Regions from separate parts of the Bowmanella denitrificans genome, predicted to be linked through region 1. Evidence: predicted binding sites of a transcription regulator. Region 1 holds the regulator's gene; the other holds the start of a gene.
The links. The regulator FNR, encoded in region 1, switches genes on or off when oxygen is low (the NO sensors DNR and NnrR bind a similar motif). The targets are predictions, from matches to a motif close to TTGATCTAGATCAA.
Positions count from the first base shown of each region.

Region 1 (3,416 bases):
GCTTGGCTTACATCTTGGATTGGGCAATCCTGTTGGTGTTATACCATTTCTCCAGTAGCCGCAGATTCATCTGATTGGCTCGGAAAAACACATCCAGCACGTCCCCAATGATAGGTACCAGACCGACAAAAAAGTCTAACAATAAGTTCACCAGTATGCGCAGCTGCAAACGCAGCGGGGCACCCAGTGCGCGTGCAACGATTAACAGTCTCATTGAAATCAGCACGCTGATAACGTCACCCAGACCTGGGATCAGTCCTATAATAAAGTCCCAGCCGAATCTGATACCAAATAAGCTGAATGCACTGTCACTCCAATTGGCCCAGGATCTGGCACTTTTAAGTAAACGCTGGTGATTTTGCGACGCCATTCTAATTTCAACCTATCTTGAGTAGCGGGCTGTAAATTGACGCTGCCAAGCAGCAGGAATCGGATACCCCATTGCTGTGCATACAACAATGGGGCCGTAGGGAAGATTAACTTACTTTTGTTGCAATGGGCTGACAAAGCCGTCAGGTTTAACCGTCAGAACATCGCAATCGAGCATATCGATAACATGTTCAGCGGTATTGCCAATCAATGCTGCAGAAATACCATGTCGTCCTACGGTACCAATAACCACCAGTTCAGCATCCAGTTTTTCTGCCACAGTGGGGATCACATCTTCAGGTAAGCCCTCGCGCACATAACAATGGGTCATATCAATACCATGCGTACTGGCAAAGGTTTTCATCGCATCGATATGGTGGTTTTTCACCGATTGATTAAAACTGGCAGGGTCAAATTCAGGAATTTCGATGGCAATATTTACCGGCGTGCCAGGATAAGAATTCACCAGGTTAACCTGACCGTTGAGGGTGCGGGCAAAATCTAACGCCGTGTGAGTAACCTTCTGATTCAACGAAGCATGTTCTGTGTCTACTGAACCAACATTGACCGCAGCCAGTATCTGTCCCTGTTCAGGCCAGTCATGTTCTTTCACCAGCAATACAGGAACGGGGGCTTTACGCATTAAATGCCAGTCGGTAGGGGTAAAGATCACTGACTTTAACCCGCTGTGTTCATGGGTACCTTTAATGATCAGATCATACTGCTGTTCAATGGTTTCATAAATAATGCTTTCAAATGGCCGATTGTGCCATACCACTTTTGCATCAACAGCCAATGATGGGTCGTCTATCTGCTCCGACAGCAATTCGGTCAACCATTCCGTTCTGTCGTCCACCACGGCCTGACGCATAGTTTCGCGTTCGTCCACCGACAGCATAGTGGTCATTTCGTAGGAGAAATCATAAATGGACAGAAAAGCAGTAATGCTTGCGCCGGTTTTACCCGCTATCAGTACCGCTCTTTTTAAAGCTTTCTGTTGTTCAGTGGTAGGGTCAATGACGACCAGCAATTTTTTATAATTAATCATCCATCTCCTCCGGCAGATCCAATGTGTTTAGTCTATGTACAAACTACATTTCTATCCAATCAGTATGATTGCGTTAGATCAAGTCCGAAGGGGAAAGTTTTTAACTAGTCGTCGCGGAACTGTCCTGCACTTCCTTAAGCTGAGCAGGTTGTACCAGGGTAATAAATTTGCCATCTACTTTTATCAGGCCCTGCTTTTGAAACTTGGTTAGCAGGCGGCTGATGGTTTCTACGGTTAAACCCAGGTAATTTCCAATTTCCGCACGGGTCATACTGAGACGGAACTGGCTGCCGGAAAAGCCGCGTTGATGGTAACGGTCACCCAGATGCGCCAAAAAATGCGCCAGTCGTTGGTTAGCGGTGCGTTTGTTAAGCAACATAAACATATCTTGATCTGCAAGGATTTCATTGCTCATCAAGCGCATTATCTGTTGTCTCAGCCTCGGTAAATCGCCAGACAAGGCTTCCATGGTTTGGAAGGGGATTTCACATACCATCGAGGTTTCCAGCGCCTGCGCGAAGCTTTTATGTTGTTGGTTGTGAATAGCATCAAACCCAATGATATCCCCTGGTAAATGGAAAGCGGTAATTTGCTCTTCTCCGTCAGAGGCCAATACGAAACTCTTAAAAGAGCCGGAGCGCACCGCGAACAAGCTGTTTAACTTATCCCCGGACTGGAACAATCGTTCATTTTTCTGAAATGGCCGCTTACGCTGAATAATATTGTCGAGTTTATCCAGTTCCTTCTCATTCAGAGTAAAAGGCAAACACAACTGACTGATGCTGCAATTCTGACAACTGATGGTACATTCGCGGTGTTGATTCATTGTGGCTATAGATAAATGGCCAGACAGATGGCTAGCTTAGCATTTTTTGGCATAGGTGTAAGCGAAATCAACTAACTTCAGGGTCAGGCTTCAACTGCCATCACATAGGGCGATAAAAGCAGCCACAGGGCACTGATCGCTAACAACACCGCAATAATCTGTTTGCTACGCGGATGTGCCAGTAAAGGCCGTAATTGTTGACTAAAACGCCCCAGGGTCAACAGGGCTGGCAGAGTTCCAAGCCCGAACATCAGCATCAACAGTGCGCCCTGATGGACGCTGCCGGCTGCCAGGCTCCAGGTTAAACTGGAATACACTAAACCACAGGGCAACCACCCCCAGATCAATCCATAAGGCAGCGCCCATGCCGGACTTTTAAACGGAATAAAGCGTTTAGACAGCGGTGCAACCGGTCGCCACAACTTAGCTCCCTGTTTTTCTAACCAAGACAAGCCGCGCCACCAATTGCCGATATACAGCGCCAGGGCCAGCAGAAACAAGCCACTGAGCAAATTCAAAATAGCCATGCCGCCCGCAATCTGATGGCTGAAAAGCTGACCAAGCCCCCCGGTTATCGCCCCAGCCAGGCTGTAACTGGCAAGTCTACCGCTATGGTAGGCCAGCTCAAAAGGCAAAGGGGAACGATCTTTGGGAATAGAAAAACTCAGTGCACCGACAATGCCACCACACATCGCAACGCAATGCACACTGCCTGCCAGACCAATAAGAAGTGCAGAAAGCAGCGTCAGATCAGTCACGCTGGTTTTTATCCCCGCCCGAGGGTTTGTCATCATCGAACAGAATGTTGTGGCCCTGACGTTCCAGGTCGTCAAACTGTCCGGACTTTACTGCCCAGAAAAAAATCACGATGGCGATAGTGACAATCACAATCGCAAGGGGAATAAGGATATATAAAATGCCCATTAGGAATCGGCCTTAAGTAGTCGAACAGAATTGGCTACCACAATAATAGAGCTTAGCGACATACCAACTACCCCCAACCAAGGGGTTAAATAACCGCAAACGGCCAGTGGCAGCACCAACAGGTTATAACCCAATGCCCAGGCCATGTTCTGCTTTATCTTGGCCCTGCTGCGTTTAGCCATATTGAATAACACCGGTAACAGGGTCAAAGAAGGCTTAATTAAAATAACATCAGCGGCATTTTTAGCT
Region 1 covers NZ_BAAAEI010000006.1:215,144-218,559, reverse strand. Annotated here, with positions in the region: gene ABD028_RS03960 (DUF4112 domain-containing protein) at 8-370, opposite strand; gene uspE (universal stress protein UspE) at 482-1,417, opposite strand; gene fnr (fumarate/nitrate reduction transcriptional regulator Fnr) at 1,518-2,243, opposite strand; gene ABD028_RS03945 (sulfite exporter TauE/SafE family protein) at 2,327-3,001, opposite strand; gene ccoS (cbb3-type cytochrome oxidase assembly protein CcoS) at 2,994-3,167, opposite strand; gene ABD028_RS03935 (heavy metal translocating P-type ATPase) at 3,167-3,416, opposite strand, start outside.

Region 2 (3,416 bases), on a different contig from region 1:
GCTGCATTTGATCACTCATTTCATCGAGAACAAAGCCAAACGAGCCTCGCGCAAGCCCCGTAACCATCAATTCTGAATTAGCTTTGAAAGGGACTTTTCCTCTTTCACCTAAAGCACCAATTTCACTGCTAGCAAAAACTTTTGCTATTAAATTTTGAAACTGCTCAAGAGCCAAACCTGCAAATTCAACTGCTATACCTTTTGATCCTAAAACTGGCTGCCCACCAAAGAAGAGTGCAACACTAGCGCTATTATCAGCGATAGTATCGCTTTTCAGCGATTCAACTTTCCGAGATAGCTCTTTAAGCCGATGCTCCAGTTGCATTTCACCGACTATATCTCCGGATTGTTGCGCACTACTTAAAAGATCCTTCACTGTGGTGATTTCAGAAGACAGGCTATCTATATTAAGCTTTTTAGGCATTGCCAATCCCCCTGTCTAACATCTCCAAAGCTTCTTCGTCTGCACACACAATAGGAACTTCAACCATTCCTTTCCAAAGATACGATTCCCTTTGATGAGAAAACAAACCGAACCAATATCTTGTATTACTTACGACATGTATTGGATGAGTATTTAAATCTACAAAGTACGCATCACACTTAAAATGTTCCTTAGATTCGTTTGGTAGAAATAGTTCTTTGTTGTCATTAACTATACCTTTCCATATCTCTAAGTCCAATGTCGGTCTCATCGCAAAAGTGACTAAATCAACATCCGCTGGAGGCCGCCCGAGATTCAATTCTACATTTTCTACAAAGCTGCCATCCAACCATTGAAAACCATGAGTAATACCAATCGCTCTCAATTTCTGACGATACTCTAATAACCCCCTAAGTATAGTTATTCTTTCGGGTGACTGGGCGTATCGGCTTACAAATTCTGTGATTGTTGATCGATAAGGAGCCATACCAGCTGGGTTTGTTGGGCCTTGTTCTGGGATAAATGGAGGTAAAACTCCAGATTGATTCAATTCAGGTATCACTCTTTAATCTTCCTCTGATCTTTAAAGGTGCGCAGGCACATAACTATATTAATAGACGGCGAAGCGCCGTGTTTAAACACGGCGCTTCGCCGTACTTTTACATAGTCATTTTTTAACATGCTTATAACCCTTTGCCTAGCAAGAGTTTTTTGGCTGCCCCAAGATGGTGCCGGGCAATGGCGGACGTGTTCCGCGCCATTGCTGTTATGCGGCTCAGCATCTGGAACTTTATCAACACACCTCTTTAAGTCGTTATCACAAGGTGCCATATGCGCCAAAATCCTCGCACTTACGATAGTCAAAAGTTGGTTTGTCGTTGGTGGACCAATTGCTAGTTAAATAAATCTATGATGCCCTTAAGCGGCCCAAGCCGCTTTGGCCCCGCTTAAAAATTCCCGGTCGGTTCAGGGCGCTGCTAAAAGGCGGGTAATTTGCCTGGAGCAAATTGAGTGGAAGACGCGTCGGGAACGTCGTTTTCACGACCGCCTTTTAGTAGTGCCCTGGACTGACGTTGTTGGGAATCCAGCGGGCGTGTTTCTTTTGGTTACTTTTCTTTGCACGAGCAAAGAAAAGTGACTGGCGCTCCATGGATGGAGTGTCATATCCAGCAGGGAAAGCCAAGTCAGAAACTCGCTTAACCCAGCCATTCACAAAGTGGCACTAGTTTCGAAATTCTCACACTTGCGATAGTCAAAAATTGATTTGTCGTTGCTGAACCAGTTACTTGTTAAATAGACCTATGCCCCCCTAAGCGGCCCAAGCCGCTTTGCCCCCGCATTTCACAAATAATTATTTCTCCACCACGAAGATCAGAAGAACACGAAGAGTAGAAAATCGGATTTGCCCTTCGTGCACTTCGTGTTCTTCGTGATGAAACAGTTTTTTTACCTGTAGTGGTGTCAGGAAACAGATTGAACAGCGTTAGCTGGAAATCCCCTTACGCCTTGACATCCGTTACGCATGTTCAAAGCCTTACCATCGAGAGATCACAAAAAAATCATCTAAAAACCTTGCGCCAGATCAACAAACATTTATAATTTTCAGAAATTACTGAAACTTCAAAAACAACATGAATCTTACCCCAAACCTAACCAGTTTTGTGATGCACTTCGGTGAAATGGGCAGCCGCTGGGGCTTTAACCGCACAGTGGGGCAGATGTATGCCCTGTTGGTGATCAGCGCCGAACCGCTGACGGCCAATGAGCTGGCCGAAACCCTGAATATTTCCCGCGGCAATGTCAGCATGGGCCTGAAGGAACTGCAGTCCTGGCAGTTAGTGCAGGTGTCCCATCTGCCGGGGGATCGCAAGGACTATTTCCGCGCCATCGGCAGTATCTGGGATATGGCCAAACGGGTCATTGAAGAGCGCCGTAAACGCGAAATCGACCCGACGTTGTCACTGCTCAGGGACATGCTGCTGGACAAGCCGGCCAGTGCCCAGGAAAAACATGCCCAGCAGCGCCTGCAAGAAATCCATGACTTGTTGGAGTCGGTTACCAATTGGACCAATGAGTTACAACGCCTTAGTCCGGATAACCTCAGCACCCTGCTTAAACTCAGCTCCGGGGTAGGTAAGGTACTGGATATGAAAGACAAGTTTATTGGTAAAGAGGAGCGTAAGAAAAACCGCTAGCCTCTTTACTGTTAAGGCCCCCGGGCCGGTTGCTTCAATCACCAATGGGAGTTTTCTGATGGAAGATGTACTGATGCTTTCCCGGCTGCAATTTGCCGCCAATATCAGTTTCCATATTCTGTTTCCCACCATCACCATCGCGCTGTGCTGGTTGCTGTGTTTTTTCAAAATTCGCTTTGACCTGACTCGGGATCCAGTGTGGATGCGCGCCTACCGCTTCTGGGTCAAGGTGTTTGCCCTGAGTTTTGCGCTGGGCGTGGTGTCCGGGATTACCATGTCATTCCAGTTTGGCACTAACTGGCCGGGCTTTATGGAAAAGGTCGGCAATATTGCCGGGCCGTTGCTGGGATATGAGGTATTAACCGCGTTTTTCCTGGAAGCCACCTTCCTCGGTGTGATGCTGTTTGGTCAGGGTCGGGTGCCTAACTGGGTGCATACGCTGGCCACCTGCATGGTGGCGGTGGGCACATCGATTTCCGCTTTCTGGATCCTGGCGCTGAATTCCTGGATGCAAACCCCGCAAGGCTTTGAGATGCGTGACGGCGTGGCCCATGTGCTGGACTGGTGGGCGGTGATCTTTAATCCGTCATTCCCCTACCGCCTGGCGCATATGCTGCTGGCATCCAGCCTGACCGCCAGTTTCTTAATGGCTGGCTTATCGGCCTACCGGATTTATCGCGGCGACGCCAAACGGGCACCACGGCTGGCTCTGAAAACCGCCATGACCTTTGCCGCCATTTTAATGCCACTGCAAATTCTGGTGGGCGATCTGCATGGTCTGAATACCTTTAAGCATC
Region 2 covers NZ_BAAAEI010000015.1:179,629-183,044, forward strand. Annotated here, with positions in the region: gene ABD028_RS14380 (hypothetical protein) at 1-424, opposite strand, end outside; gene ABD028_RS14385 (DUF6932 family protein) at 417-986, opposite strand; gene ABD028_RS14390 (GbsR/MarR family transcriptional regulator) at 2,056-2,619, shown strand; gene ABD028_RS14395 (cytochrome ubiquinol oxidase subunit I) at 2,678-3,416, shown strand, end outside.
Region 2: a site for FNR is predicted at 1,997-2,010, ahead of ABD028_RS14390 (GbsR/MarR family transcriptional regulator). Genes of this name have one in related genera too.